2 regions of the Lentzea sp. NPDC058436 genome follow, and region 2 is predicted to be linked to the other one. Evidence: riboswitches for the same ligand, from Rfam matches in the RefSeq annotation. Region 2 holds a riboswitch; the other holds the start of a gene.
The links. Region 2 has a riboswitch for thiamine pyrophosphate ahead of ACFWN2_RS41865 (FAD-dependent oxidoreductase). Riboswitches for the same ligand answer to the same signal wherever they lie in the genome.

Region 1 (7,611 bases), on a different contig from region 2:
GCCCCGGACAGGTCGAACAGCTCGACCGTCCGCAGGTAGATCTCGGTCTCCAGCGTCCGGTACCGCGCCCCGCCCAGCACCAGCACGACGCCGAAACTCGTGGCGCAGAACAGGAACACCACCGCCGCGGCCGACCCGATCGCCGGTGCCAGCGCGGGCAGCACGACCGACACGAACGCCCGCGGCCGTGACGCGCCGAGCGCACGGGCCGCGTCCTCAGCGCGTCGATCCGTGTGCGCCCACAGCCCACCGACGGTCCGCGCGACCACGGCGACGTTGAAGAACGCGTTGGCCAGCACGATCGGCAGCACCCCGCCGTCCGGCCAGAACGTCCGGAAGGCCAGGCCCACCACCACGGTCGGCAGCACGAACGGCACCATCACGGCCGCCCGAACCAACCCCAGGCCACGGATCTTGCAGCGCGCCAGCACGAACGCGAGCGGCATCCCGGCGACGACCGCCACGACCGTCGACGCCAGTGCCTGCCCGAGCGTGAAGCCGACGAGCTCCCACGTGTCCGCCTCGAAGACCGCGGCGAGCACACCGCCCTCGCGCAGGCCGAGGTTGACGATCGCGAGAACGGGCCAGGCGAAGAAGAGCGCGAGGAAGGCCAGCGGCAGCAGTGCCGCCGCCGACCAGCCCGTGCGCGAACTCAGCCCTGCACGAGCTTGCGCCACTGCTCGACCCACGCTTCGCGGTTGTCCTTCACCTTGTCCGCGGGCAGCGACTGCGGCGAAGACGGCAACGGAGCGTCCTTGGCCCACGACTCGGGCAGCGCGACGCCCTCACGAGACGGGTAGACGTACATCTGCTCGGCCACCTGGGCCTGGAACTTCTCGCCCAGCAGGAAGTCGAGGACCTTCTTGGCATCCTCGGTGTTCTTGGCGCCGGACAGCACACCCGCGTACTCGACCTGGCGATAGCAGGTGTCCAGCACGGCCTTGGTCTTGCCGCCCTCTGCCGACGGCGACGACGCGTACGACACGACGATCGGCCGCGTGCCCTTGGTGGCCGAGAACTCCTGGTTGTAGGCCTCTTCCCAGCCGCTCACGACCTTGACGCCGTTGGCCTTGAGCTTGGTCCAGTACTCCTGCCAGCCGTTCTCGCCGTACTTGGCGATCGTGCCGAGCAGGAACGCGAGACCGGGCGACGACGTGGCCGGGTTCTCGACGACCAACTGGTCCTTGAACTTCGGGTCCACCAGGTCGTCGTACGACTTCGGCTCGCCGGCGGTGAGCTTCGCCGGGTCGATGTTCAGGCACACGTCACCGACGTCGACGGCCTGGAGCCGGTTCGTGTCGTCCGCCTTGTACCGCTGGGCGCCCTTCGAGGCCTCCGGCGAGGCGTACTCGGCGAACACGCCCTCGCTCAGAGCGCGCGACGCGAACGTCGAGTCGACGCCGAACGCGACGTCGCCGATCGGGTTCGCCTTGGTCAGCACCAGCTTGTTCGTCAGCTCGCCCGCGTCACCGCTCGCGAGCTGCTTCACGGTGATGCCCGAGGACTTCTGGAACTCGTCCAGCACCTCCTGCTTCACCGCGAACGAGTCGTGGGTCACCAGCGTGACCTCGTGCGACTGCGGCGCGGTCGACGTGCCGGCCGAGCAGCCCGTCAGCGCCAGAGCAGCGAAAACAGCACAAATCCTTCTCACAGCGAAACCTCTCCCTACGCCGGTATGACCCGGATCAGGTGGACGGTCGAGGGCTTGCGAGCCCTCCTCTCAGCCCGGCGCTTCACCGGACTCCCGTGGCAAACGCGCAGCTTACGTGACGTGGTGGGACGATCAGGACATGGCCGAGCTGTTGAGCGACGATCAGTTGAACGACGTGCTGCCCAAGCTGCCCGACTGGAGCGCCCAGGACGCGGCGCTGGTCCGGACCGTGGAGCTGGCGAGCTTCCCCCAAGCGATCATGGTCGTGAACCGGATCGCGGAGATCGCCGAGAACGACAACCACCACCCGGACATCGACATCCGGTACAAGACCCTCACATTTCGCCTGAGCACGCACTACAAGGGAGGAATCACCGCCCTCGACGTGACTCTCGCCGAAGAGATCGACGGAGTCCTGGACGCCCTGAGCTGATTCGGTCAAGATGTGCGCTGCCGCCGCCCGCGGAAATGAGAGGGAACACCCTCATGCGGTTGCGCACATCACTTTTCGTCTTGTTTTTTGCCGGGACGCTGACCGTGATTCCGGCCGCGGCTCAGGCCGTGCCGTGTGCCGTGACGGACACGATGATCAAGGCCAGCGCCACGTGGGTCACCAAGGGTGCCGATCTCGCGGCGAACAACTGGTCCAACGCGGGCTTCCACGTCGGCAACCTCGCGCAGGTGCGGACCACCGGGATCAGCAACCACAAGACGTGGCCGTGGGTGCAGGCGAACTCCTACCTGCTGCCGGTCGACCCGGCGGCCCCCTTCGCCCCGGACGCGCAGGCGACCGGTGAGCCGTACCTCGACGTGGCGTACTTCCACCCGGAGCCCGAGGTGCTGCAACCGTTGCGGGACAACCTGCGCGCCCAGGTGAAGGACGGCGGGAACCACTGGCGGTCGCCCGACGCGCTGAACATGGCGCTGCCGTCGTTCACGCGGATCGCGCTCGCCGACAACGACCAGGCGATGCTCGACTACTCGTTCCGGTCCTACCAAAGCCTGAAAGCCAGGACGTTCAACGAGTTCACGGGCCTGTGGAGCCTGAACGCGCAGACCAACGGCTGGGCCGTGCAGGGCTTGGCGAAGGCGATGCTCGCCCTCCCGGCCGACCACCCGTACCGCGCCGAGTACGCCAGGACGTTGTCCAAGAGCCTCAAGACGCTCAAGTTCCTGCAGCGCCACGACGGCTTCTGGGGCGCCACCGGCAAGGACTCGGCGGCCACCGCGATGATCACCTACGCGATCGCGGCCGGCATCAACGCGGGCGTGCTCGACCGCGCCACCTACCTGCCGCACGCCCAGAAGGGCTGGCAGGCGTTGCTGACCGCGCTCGACGCCGACGGACTGCTCGGCTGGACCGCGGCCCGCAACTCCTGGAGGCCCGCGTCAGCCGGCGACTCGGCTGGGTTCGCCGTCGGCAGCCTTCTCCTCGCCGGTCAGCAACTCGTCCCTCTTACGCCGGGTTGCTAGCCCGATCGCGACCAGCGTGAGCATGCCCGCGGCCGGATAGCCCCAGCCGAGCAGCACGAAGATCCACGGCCGCGGGAAGTCCCAGATGTTCGGCTGGGCGAGCAGCAGGAACGAGATCAGGTAGCCGCCGGTCAGCAGCACCCACAGGCCGGCGGTGATCTTGCAGAGCAGGTGTCCGCCCTCGTAGACCAGCCACAGCAGGGCGGGCACCATCCACACCCAGTGGTGGCTCCACGAGATCGGCGAGACGAGCAGGCCGAGCATCTGGACGCTGACGATCAACGCCAGCACGTCCTTGGTCCTGCTGACCGCGAACCACGTCAACGCGGCGGCGACGAGCACGGCGACGATGTAGATCGCCCCGGTCTTCACGTCGTAGCCGAACGTCCGGCTCAACGCGCCGCGCATCGACTGGTTGATCGCGCTGCCGACCGGCCCGACGCGACTCGCGTCACCGAAGAGCTGGAACCAGAACTTGTCCGACTGCGACGGTGAGATGGCCCAGCCGATGCCGTAGACGACGACAAAAGCGACGAACGACCACACCGCGGCCATCCACCGGCGCTGAATCAGGAAGTACAGCCCCGAAATCGCGGGCGTCAGCTTGATGCCCGCCGCGAACCCGACACCCGCGCCGCCGACCCAGTTGCGCACACTGGCGAGCGTGCCGATGAGGATCGCGACGAGCACCAGGTTGATCTGGCCGTAGTTGAGCGTGGTGCGGACCGGCTCGATCCACAGCGTCAGCGCGGTCCACAGCATCACGCGGCGCGGGTCCTGCAGCTTCAGCAGCTTCAGGGTGACGTGCACGATGTAGTAGAGGCAGCCCAGGCAGATCAGCTGCCAGATCCAGCGCGAGGCCTCCCACGGCACCCAGCTCATCGGCGTGAAGATCGCGGCCGCGAACGGCGGGTAGGTGAACGGCAGCGGGAACACGTCCGCGTACTGGTCGAGCCGCCACTCGTAGAGGTCGCCGGAGAACAGGTGCGGCGACCCGTTGCGGTACACCAGCAGGTCGATCATGGTCATCTTCGTCTGGAACGCGACCATGAACAGGTGCCCGAGCACCGACAACGCGAACAGCCACGGCGCTACGGAGAGCACTCGCGCTTCCACAGCACGGAGTTTCACCCCGAAAACGTTACCCGAGGCAACGTTCCGGGGTACCCCGGCGTCATAAGGACGGGAGAGATCGCAAGAGGGAGTTTTTCTGATCATGTCTGTTGATCTTGTTGTTGCCGCTGTCGCCGCTCTGGCCATGCTGGGGGTCGCGTTCGGAGTGTTCGCTGCTGCCGCACGCGCCAGGAACAACGTGTAAAACCGTTGTGAGACAAAACGAAGGGGGAGCCTCCACAAAGGAGACTCCCCCTTCACCGTTTCCGAGGGGAGGAACGGTGACTGTTGCGTCTTTAGAAGTAGTGCGCCCGGCCGCCGATCGGCTTGCCGACCGCGCCGAGGACGGCGAGGATCGCGCCGATCACCAGGAGCACCACGCCCAGCGTCGTCAGGATGCTGATACCCATCAGCCATCCGACGACGAGCAGAATCAGACCGAGGACGATCATTCCAACCTCCAGGTGGGGAATCCTGACGTAGAAATACCCGTCGGAGGTCGGTACAAACCTCGCGTCATACATTTGTCGCCGATGTAAAAGCTCCCGGACCTCGGCGGCCTCGGCCTGGCCCTGCTCCTCGTAGAGGGCCAGCGCCTCGGTGAGGTGTTCACGGGCCTGCGAGGGCTCGCCTGGGCCTTGGCCAGCAGCACGAGCCCGTCGGGCAGGTTGTGGGCCTCCCGGATCACCCGCATCAGCCGGATCGCCTCGCGATGGGCCTCGACGAGGCTCGCCGTCGAGCAGCACTTCCAACGGCCCCAGCACGCGGTACTCGACGATCACGTCGGACGAGTCCAGGGACGCGAGACCGGCTCTTCAGCACAGCAGCCCCCTCCCGAACGGGAAGGGGCTGCCGGAACGCGTCAGACGTTGAAGCGGAACTCCACCACGTCACCATCGGACATGACGTAGTCCTTGCCCTCCATGCGGACCTTGCCCGCCGCCTTCGCGTCGGCCTTCGACCCCGACGCGACCAGGTCGTCGAACGACACGACCTCGGCCTTGATGAAGCCGCGCTCGAAGTCCGTGTGGATCACGCCGGCGGCCTGCGGGGCGGTGGCGCCCTGCGGGATCGTCCAGGCGCGCGACTCCTTCGGGCCCGCGGTCAGGTAGGTCTGCAGGCCGAGGGTGTGGAAGCCGGCGCGGGCCAGGGCGTGCAGGCCCGGCTCGGTCTGGCCGATCGACTCCAGCAGCTCCAGGGCCTCTGCCTCTTCGAGCTCGATCAGCTCCGACTCGACCTTGGCGTCGAGGAAGACGGCGTCGGCCGGGGCCACGAGCTCGCGCAGTTCCTTCACGCGGGCCTCGTCGCTGAGGATGCCCTCGTCGGCGTTGAAGACGTAGAGGAACGGCTTGGTGGTGAGCAGCGACAGCTCGCGGAGGAGCTCACCGTCCACTTCGGACTGCGCCGAGAACAGCGTGCGGCCCGAGTCGAGGATGTCCTTGGCCTTCTTGGCGTTCTCGAGGGCGGCGCGGCGGTCCTTCTGCATCCGCGCCTCCTTCTCGATGCGCGGGATGGCCTTCTCCAGGGTCTGGAGGTCGGCGAGGATCAGCTCGGTGTTGATCGTCTCGATGTCGCTCGACGGGTCGACGCGGCCGTCTACGTGCACGACGTCCGGGTCGTCGAAGACTCGGATGACCTGGCAGATCGCGTTCGCTTCGCGGATGTTCGCGAGGAACTTGTTGCCGAGGCCCTCGCCTTCCGACGCGCCCTTGACGATGCCGGCGATGTCGACGAACGACACCACGGCGGGCACCTCGCGCTCGGAACCGAAGATCTCGGCGAGCTTGGTGAGGCGCGCGTCCGGCAGCGGCACGACGCCCACGTTCGGCTCGATGGTCGCGAACGGGTAGTTCGCGGCGAGCACGTCGTTGCGCGTCAGCGCATTGAACAGGGTGGACTTGCCGACGTTGGGCAGGCCGACGATACCGAGGGTCAAACTCACGATCGACGAGTCTACGGCAGGCCACGGTCGTGTCCGATTCCCGCGAGCTATTGCGCGTTCCCGCTGGCAGGATCGTTGGCATGGTCATTGACGAAGAACACGCGTACCGGGTGTGCTCCGCACGTGACGCCCGCTTCGACGGGTGCTTCATCCACGCGGTCCGCACGACCGGCATCTACTGCCGGCCGTCGTGCCCCGCGGTGACCCCGAAGCGCCGCAACAGCCACTTCTTCCTGACGGCGGCCGCCGCGCAGTCCGCGGGCTACCGCGCCTGCCGCCGCTGCCTGCCGGACGCCGTGCCGGGCTCCCCCGAGTGGAACCTCCGCGCGGACCTGGCGGGCAGGGCGATGCGCCTGATCAGCGACGGCGTCGTCGAACGCGACGGCGTGACCGGTCTGGCCGGGAAGCTCGGCTACTCGGAACGCCACCTCACCCGCGTGCTGACCGCCGAGCTCGGCGCTGGCCCGCTGGCCCTCGCCCGTGCTCACCGCGCCCACGCCGCCCGGCTGCTGATCGAGACGACCGAGCTGCCGTTCGCCGACATCGCGTTCGCCGCGGGCTTCGCGTCGGTGCGGCAGTTCAACGACACGATCCGCATGGTGTTCGCCTCGACGCCGTCCGACATGCGCGGCCGCGGCAAGGCACCAGTCGGCACGCCGGGCCGGATCGTCCTGCGCCTGCCGTACCGCGCGCCGTTCGACGCCGCGGGCCTGCTGACGCACTTCCGCGCGAACGCGCTGCCGGGCGTCGAGGAGGTGACCGCCGACTCGTACGCGCGGACGTTGGCGCTGCCGCACGGCGAGGCGACGGTGCGCCTGACGTTCCCCGCCGACCACGTCCTGTGCTCGCTGCGCCTCGCGGACGTGCGGGACCTGGGCGCGGCCGTCTCGCGCGTCCGGCGCCTGCTCGACCTCGACGCCGACCCGGTCGCCGTCGACTCGTTCCTGGGCGCCGACCCGGTCATCGGCCCGCTGGTCCGCGCGGCGCCCGGCATCCGCGTGCCGGGCAGCGTCGACGGCGCCGAGACCCTGTTGCGGCTGGTCGCGCCGTTCACCGGCGTGCCGCTGCAGATCCCGGACGGCGCACTGACACACCTCTACGCGGCGGGCGACCACCCCGTCACCGAGGCGCTGGCGAGCGGCGCGCTCGTGATCGACGTGGGCCGCTCGATCGAGGACCTGACCGAGGAACTGACACCCCTGGCCGGCGCCGCGGTCGCCGACGAGGTGGCCATGCGGGTGCTGGGCGCGCCGGACGTGCTCGTACTCCCCGAGACCGCACGACACCTGGCTTCCCACGGTCCCGAGTGGCGGCCGTGGCGCTCCTACGCCGGAGCACACCTGACGAGGAAGGCAGCAACATCATGAGCGTCGCGCACACGTCCACCGTGGACACCCCGGCGGGACCGTTCACGTCGGTCGTCGCGCCGGAC
Region 2 (7,611 bases):
CCCCGTCATGGAGTACACGCGGGTCGACGGGGTGAGGACGAAGGTGAAGGCGGCCAAGGGCACGCCGTTCGAACGCGACTTCGACGGTGAGATCACCTCGGCCGAGAAGTACGTGCTGGCCTCCCAGGGCGGCGACCCGGAGACGTTCTTCGGGCGCCACCGCTGGGAGCTCAGCGAAGTCGAGAGCGGCACGCGACTGGTGAACGTGGAGTCGTTCACCGGCACGATGGCCGCGGACGTGCTGGCGCAGACCCGCGAGGTGCTGGTCGCCGAGTTCGACGCCTTCAACCAGGCGCTGCTAGTCCGGGCACAGGCAGAAGGGGTCTGACAGACCGCCGGGATCGGGAGCCTCGGACGAGGTTCCCCACCGCGTGCCGGCGGTCCTGGACTTCGTGCGCTACTTCGACTCCTCGCCGACGAGCGTCTCCAGCGCGTCCAGGGCGCTGACCAGAGCCGCGACGTGTTCCGGCGTCAGCTGTTCGATGCGCCGCTGCAGCTCGCGCACCCGCGCGGACCGCACGCCGGACACCATCGTCTCGCCCTCGGGCGTGGGGGTGGCGAGCCACGCGCGGCCGTCCTGCGGGTCGGGTTCGCGCTTCACGTACCCGGCCTCGACCAGCGCGGCGACGATGCGGGACAGCGTCGGTGGCGCCACGCCCTCCTTGTTCGCGAGGTCGCCGAGGCGCATGGGGCCGCAGCGCGCGAGGGTGGCCAGCGCGGAGACCGCGCCGGGCCCGAGACCGGGGGAACCGGTGCGGCGCAACAACCGGCCCAGCCGGCCGATCGCCAGGTACAGGCGCGCCGTCGCGTCCTCGACCTCGGCGTCAATGGGGGCTGTCACGGCTAGTAGTCCTCCTCGGCGGAAATTACGTAGTGCTCAATCATCCCCCAACACGTGAGTACCCAAGGTAGCGACTCAGAGACCCGGCGAAGACGCTTGGGCCCAAAAGCGCTGCGGAATTCGTCCGGCCAAGCGCGCCAGCCGTCCGCCCTCGACCGCACAACGCATGGCGGCGCCCATCCGTTCCGGGTCCTGGGCTCGTGTGACGGCGGTCGCCAGAAGTACCGCTGAGCAGCCGAGTTCCATCGCCAGGGCGGCGTCGGAGGCCGTGCCGATGCCCGCGTCGAGAACTACTGGAACAGATGCCCTGGAAGTGATCAGCTCGATGTTGTGCGGGTTCCGAATTCCCAGTCCCGTGCCGATGGGAGATCCCAACGGCATGACCGTCGCGCAGCCGATGTCCTGCAGCTTCAAGGCCAGCACCGGATCGTCGTTGGTGTAGGGCAGCACGACGAACCCGTCGTTCACCAACCGCTCGGCCGCGTCCAGCAGCTCGACCGGGTCGGGCAGCAGGGTCTCCTCGTCGTGGACCACTTCGAGCTTGACCCAGTTCGTCTCCAACGCCTCCCGCGCGAGCTGCGCGGTCAGCACGGCCTCCGCGGACGTGCGGCAGCCCGCGGTGTTCGGCAGGACCTCGATTCCAAGGCGCCGCAACAACTCCAGCACACCGGTCTGCCCGGCCGCGTCGACCCGGCGCATCGCCACGGTCGTCAGCTCGGTGCCGGACGCGACCAGTGCCCGTTCCAGCACCGAGAGGTTCGCGGCACCGCCGGTGCCGGTGATGAGCCTGGACCGGAACTCCCTGCCCGCGATGATCAGCGGATCGTCCACGTCAGCCTCCCTGGACCGCGGTCAGCACCTCGACCACGCCGCCGTCCGGCACGATCGTCGAGTCCCACAACGCCTTCGGCACCACGGCGCCGTCCAAGGCCACCGCCACGCCCTTCTCGGGTGCGCCCACCAGCGTCACGACCGCGGCCACCGAAGTGCCCTCGGCCAGGTCGCGGGAGGTCCCGTTCACCTTCGCCCTCACGAACTTCCTCCCTCCAACAGCCCGACCACGAGCCGTGCGGTGTGCGGGGCCAGCAAGAGCCCGTTGCGGTGGTGGCCGGTCGCGGCGATCACGCCGGGCTCAAGCCACCGCACGACGGGAACGTTGTCGGGGCTGCCCGCGCGGAACCCCACGGCGGCCTCGGTCAGCGCGTACTCGGCGATGCCCGGCAGCACGGTTTCCGCGTCCCGCAACAGGTCCCGCACGCCCGCGACGGACACGTCGGTGTCGAATCCCGCCTCGTACTGGGTCGCGCCGACGACCAGTCCGTCGTCGCGCGGCACGAGGTACACCGGGCGGCCGGAGACCAGCGCGCGGATGGTGTGACGGGGTGGCGGCAACGCGCCGGGGCGGTGCGTGAGCCGCAGGATCTCGCCCTTGACCGGCCTGATCACGTCGCGCAGGGCCGGGTGCAGCGACCCGCTCCACGCCCCGGCGGCGATCACCGTGACCCGGCCGTCCACATCGGACAGGACACCGGCCTCGCGACAAGCCTTCCACAGTGCGGAAAGCAGCAGCCTGTTGTCGACGGCGAGGTCACCCGACGCGTACACGCCACCGCGCACGGCCGGGCCCAGCGAAGGTTCGAGCGCCCGGATCTCCCGCGAGGTCAGCAACTCCCCCGCGTGCCGCAGGTCGGCGAGGTCACCTGGCTGCGTCCCGACCGCCAGCGTTCCCGCGTCGAACAGCGGGACTCCGAGGGACGCGGCGAACGACGGCCACAGCGCGAGTGCCTCAACACCCTGCGCCACCACGGCTTCCTCACCCGGCCACGCCTCCGTCAGCGGCGCCAGCATCCCGCCCGCGACCCGCGAACCGGCGTGCGGCGACCCGTGATCGGTCACGGAGACGGAGAACCCGGCCCGTGCCGCGGCCAGCGCCGCGGACAGACCGATGACACCGCCACCCAGGACGGCCACTTCCACACTGCTCAAGGCATTCACGCTCCCTGCGCCGGCATGACCCGGATCAGGTTCGACGGTCGGAGCGAACCACGCTCCCTCTCAGCCCGGTGTTCTCCAGGCTCCCGTGCGGACCGACTTCAACATAACGGTTAACGTGCGTGCGTGCCAGGACTCGACGGAAACCTGATCAGGCAACGACTCGCCGACGCGACCCTCTACCTCTGCACGCCGAACCGGCCTGATCTGGCCGAGTTCGCCGACGCGGTCCTCGCGGGCGGCGTCGACATCATCCAGCTGCGGGACAAGTCACTGGAGGCGAAGCAGGAGATCGAGGCGATCGAACTGCTCGCCGCCGCCACCGAACGCCACGGCAAGCTCCTCGCCGTCAACGACCGCGCGGACATCGCGCACGCGGTCGACGCCGACGTGCTGCACCTCGGCCAGGACGACCTGCCCGTCCCGCTCGCCCGCAGGATCATCGGCGACGAGGTGGTCATCGGCCGCTCCACCCACGACGTCGACCAGATGACCGCGGCGGCGGACGAACCCGGCGTCGACTACTTCTGCACCGGCCCGTGCTGGCCGACCCCGACCAAGCCGGGCCGTCCGGCTCCGGGACTCGACCTCGTCCGCGCCACGAAGACCGACCGCCCGTGGTTCGCGATCGGCGGCATCGACCTCACGAACCTGGACGAGGTGAAGCAGGCCGGAGCCACCCGAGTCGTCGTCGTGAGGGCCATCACGGACGCCGAGGACCCCCGCAAGGCCGCCGAGTTGTTCAAATCCGAACTTGATCGTTGAAATTCGAACTAAAAGGCGTACGCTCGAACCCGTGAGCGCACCTGTGCTGTACCTGAGCCACGGGGCTCCCCCGCTGGCTGACGACAAGACGTGGACCAGAGAGCTCAAGGACTGGTCCGCCACGCTCCCGCGCCCGGAGGCCGTGCTCATGGTCTCCGCGCACTGGGAGGAGGCGCCGACGACCATCGGCGCGACCACCACCGTGCCGCTGGTCTACGACTTCTGGGGCTTCCCGCAGCGCTACTACGACGTGACGTACGAGGCGCCGGGCGCGCCGGAGCTCGCGAACGACGTCCGCAAGCTGCTGGGCGGGCACGTCGAGCAGGACGAGGAACGCGGTCTCGACCACGGCGCCTACGTGCCGTTGAAGGAGATGTTCCCGGACGCCGACGTGCCGGTGCTGCAGATGTCGTTGCCCACGCTCGACCCGCGCGAGCTGCACGAGATCGGCCGCAAGCTGGCTCCGTTGCGGGACAAGAACGTCCTGATCGTCGGCAGCGGGTTCATGACGCACAACCTGAGCTGCGTGAACTTCCCCGCCGGACCGGACTACGAGCCGCCGTCGTGGTCGAAGGAGTTTGACGACTGGGCGCACCAGCAGCTCGCGACCGGCGACGTGGACGCGTTGCTCGACTTCCAGGTGAAGGCACCGGCCGCCGGGATCGCCCATCCGAGGACCGAGCACTTCGCGCCGCTCTTCGTGGCACTCGGCGCCGCGAGCGACGAGAAGGCGCGGACCAGCGTCGAGGGCTTCTGGTACGGCCTGTCGAAGCGGTCAGTGCAGTTCAGCTGAGCCTTCGAGGAACAGGGTCGCGAGCCGCCGCGCGATCGCGGGCGTCCCGTTGCGGACGCCCCCGCTCGCCATCAGCAGCAGCACCACGTCGTCGACCGAGAAGTCGGCCCGCAGCCGTCCGGACGCCTTAGCCCGCCGGATGAGCTCCGCGAGCGAGCGGAACGCCGTGTCGCGCACCGACGCGAAGTCGATCGCCCTCGGGTAGGTGGCGCTGAACGCCGCCGCGAACCCGCGGTCGAGCACGTGGAGCCGGCAGATCTCCTCCACGGTGTGGCGGAACCCCTCCCAGGGGTCCGGGTGCGCCAGCCCCTCGTCGACCGCGGCCGTGCAGGCCGCCATCTGCTCCGAGAACGCCTCCACCACGAGCGCCTCCTTGGTCGGGAAGCGGCGGTAGAGCGTCGCGGGACCCACACCGGCGCGGCGGGCCAACTCGCGCATAGGAACGTCCAAGCCTTCCGACGCGAAGGCCTCCCGCGCGACCGTCATGATCCGGTCGCGGTTGTCCTGGGCGTCCGAACGCAGGTTGTGAGTCAGATTTCCCGTCACCGTCTCAGTTTCCGCTAAGCGGACGCACTGTTCCACTAATTTCGCGGCCATGCGAGCACTCCAGTTCACCCAGTACGGCCCCGCTGACCTGCTGCACGTGGCCGAGGTCGCCGAACCGCACGCGGGCCCCGGCCAGATCCGGATCGCGGTGCGCGCCTCCGGTGTCACCCCGGCCGACGCCGGCCTGCGTTCCGGGCGGTTCGGGCAGCGGCTGCCTCTCCCGCACGTGCCCGGCGTGGATGCGGCCGGTGTCGTCGACGAGGTCGGCGAGGGGGTGACCGGCGTGAGCGCGGGCAACGAGGTGTTCGGGATGGTCGACCTGGCACGGCTCGGCGGAGCGAACGCCGAGTTCGCCGTGCTGGCGGCGTGGGCGCCCAGGCCGGCGGCGTTGAGCTGGGAGCAGATTGGTGGTGCGGCGGCCAACGTGGAGACCGCCACCAGGGCGCTGGACGTGCGCGACGGCGCGACGTTGCTGGTCGCGGGCGCGGCGGGTGGCGTCGGGACGGTGGCGATCCAGCTGGCGGCGGCACGGGGCGCGAAGGTGATCGGCACCGCGGGACCGGCGACGCAGGACTTCGTGGCGGGCCTGGGCGCGACCCCTGTGGTCTACGGCGAAGGGCTGGCGGACCGCGTCGGCGAGGTCGACGCGGTGCTGCACTGCGCGGGCCCGGTGCCCGACCTGGTGGCGATCGCCGGCTCACCGGACCGCGTCGTGACGATCGCGGACCTGTCCGGCGAGCACGGGATCCGGCTGACCCACACGGCGGGCGGCCCCGGCTCCGATCCCCAGGCGCTGCACGGCCTCGCCATCGCGGCCGCACTCGCCGAGCAGGGCTCGTTCACCGTTCCGCTCGCGGGTGTCTTCCCGCTCGCTCAGGGCGCCGACGCGCACAGGCTGAGCGAGACCGGCCACGCCCACGGCAAGATCGTGCTCGTCTGAGAACGCGAAACGCCGCGACACCCAGGAGGTGCCGCGGCGCTCTCAGCTCAGGACTAGCCCCGCGTGAGGGTCAGGCCGTAGCGCGACAGGATCGGGTTGAGCGGCTGGAAGTACGTGGTGCCGCCGGACGAGCAGTTGCCCGAACCGCCGGACGTCACGCCCTGGGCCTGGCCGAAGCCGGAGCCCGCCACCCACGAACCACCCGAGTCGCCGCCCTCGGCGCAGGCGTTGGTGCGGGTGAGGCCCCGGACCTGGCCCTGCGGGTAGTTCACGGTCTGGTTCTTGGCCTGGACGGTGCCGCAGCGCCATCCGGTCGTCGAGCCCGAACGGCAGATCTGGGCGCCGACAGCGGCCTCGGTGTTGCCGCGGACGATCACGTTCGTGCCGTTGTAGCGGTTGACCCACGGCCGCGGGGTCCAGTTCGCGTTGGTGCGCACCCAGGCGTAGTCGTTGCCGGGGAAGACCGAGCCGGCGAACGTGCCCTGCGCGACGCGGTTGAAGCCGGAGACCGCGGTGCCGGTGGTGCCGCAGTGGCCCGCCGTCACGTAGCCGCCCGACACGGAGAAGCCGAGCGAGCAGCGTCCGCCGCCCATGTAGATGGCGTCACCGCCGCGCAGGTCGTACAGCGGGGTGGGGCTCTCGGTCACCTCGGCGACCTGGACCGCTCCGCTGACGGACTTCGCGGTCGCGATCCACTGGTCCGCTGCCGCGTCGCGTACGTTCTTGTTGACCTCGACGACGACGCTGTTCGACTTCTCGTCGACGCGCCAGCTCGTGATCGCCTTGGGGGCGGTCATGAGGTCGAGGACCGACTTCGTCCCGTTGAGCTGGGTGAGGGAGTTCTTCACGACCTGGGTCTCCGCGCCGGTCACGGAGAGTCCCGACTTGGTCACCGCGACGGTCAGTCTGCCGCTCGCCTGGTCGATCCACGCTCCGCCGAACGCATCGCCCAGGGACGACTTCGCCTGCTCGGCGACACCGGCCAATTGGTGGTCAGACGCCAACCGGACGCGGGCCTGGTCAGCGTTCAGGCCCAAATCACGCTCCACCGCTTGGAGCAATTCGGCCGGGTAGCTCTCCGTATCGGAACCGGTTGGGGCGACTGGTGCGGCAGGGGCGCCAAACGCCGGTACGCTGAGAGCAGTGACGACTCCGGTGGCGAGCAACACGGCACCGGTTACACGGGCCGCACTCGTGCGGTTCATCAAGACGTCTCCCTCACTTTCGGGTGCAGGGGAACCCGAGAGTCGGTTGCAGGGACCTCTCTCGGGGGCCTTAGGGGGACGGGTGGTGGGGCGGCGGCAGGGGTCGCCCCACCCCTCCCGTCCTCGGTAGCGCGGCGAAGCCACAGCAGGCGCCGGGCTCAAGCGGACGTGCCACGAGCCTCATGCGCGCCTCCTCCCGGTCCGTTCTGACCGATTTCCTTCGCCCGTTCGAGTGAAGTTGCGGAACTCTCGGCTATGACGCTCCGCCCCGAACGTGAACGAAGTGTGTCACAGCTCACGACAGATCAACTGCGGTGCGTAGCAATTGACAGTTAACTGTCGCTCAACGTAGTGAAGTGATCACCGAATGGGGTCGGCGCTGGAGGACGGCGCCGAGCTGTCCGTCGGCTGTCGGGATTCTGTCGACGTCGTGGAGGGCGCGGTGGTCGTGGAGCTGTCGGACGACGACGGTGCTGACGTGCTCGGAGGGACCGTGACGGTCATCGTCTCGGTCTTCGTCGTCTCGGTG

Region 1: linked by a shared signal. The riboswitch ahead of ACFWN2_RS32430 (thiamine ABC transporter substrate binding subunit) and the one ahead of ACFWN2_RS41865 (FAD-dependent oxidoreductase) in region 2 are both predicted to bind thiamine pyrophosphate.

Annotation. Positions count from the first base shown of each region.
Region 1 covers NZ_JBHXLF010000012.1:135,048-142,658, reverse strand. Annotated here, with positions in the region: gene ACFWN2_RS32435 (ABC transporter permease) at 1-677, opposite strand, end outside; gene ACFWN2_RS32430 (thiamine ABC transporter substrate binding subunit) at 653-1,651, opposite strand; TPP riboswitch at 1,646-1,756, opposite strand; gene ACFWN2_RS32425 (4a-hydroxytetrahydrobiopterin dehydratase) at 1,791-2,084, shown strand; gene ACFWN2_RS32420 (glycoside hydrolase family 88 protein) at 2,189-3,124, shown strand; gene ACFWN2_RS32415 (mannosyltransferase) at 3,041-4,255, opposite strand; gene ACFWN2_RS32410 (hypothetical protein) at 4,534-5,019, opposite strand; gene ychF (redox-regulated ATPase YchF) at 5,100-6,179, opposite strand; gene ACFWN2_RS32400 (bifunctional transcriptional activator/DNA repair enzyme AdaA) at 6,260-7,546, shown strand; gene ACFWN2_RS32395 (methylated-DNA--[protein]-cysteine S-methyltransferase) at 7,543-7,611, shown strand, end outside.
Region 2 covers NZ_JBHXLF010000026.1:83,739-91,349, reverse strand. Annotated here, with positions in the region: gene ACFWN2_RS41885 (SRPBCC domain-containing protein) at 1-328, shown strand, start outside; gene ACFWN2_RS41880 (MarR family winged helix-turn-helix transcriptional regulator) at 398-841, opposite strand; gene ACFWN2_RS41875 (thiazole synthase) at 917-1,672, opposite strand; gene thiS (sulfur carrier protein ThiS) at 1,674-1,874, opposite strand; gene ACFWN2_RS41865 (FAD-dependent oxidoreductase) at 1,871-2,818, opposite strand; TPP riboswitch at 2,822-2,933, opposite strand; gene thiE (thiamine phosphate synthase) at 2,960-3,598, shown strand; gene ACFWN2_RS41855 (dioxygenase) at 3,630-4,391, shown strand; gene ACFWN2_RS41850 (TetR/AcrR family transcriptional regulator) at 4,374-4,937, opposite strand; gene ACFWN2_RS41845 (NADP-dependent oxidoreductase) at 4,987-5,877, shown strand; gene ACFWN2_RS41840 (S1 family peptidase) at 5,931-6,914, opposite strand; gene ACFWN2_RS41835 (hypothetical protein) at 7,443-7,611, opposite strand, start outside.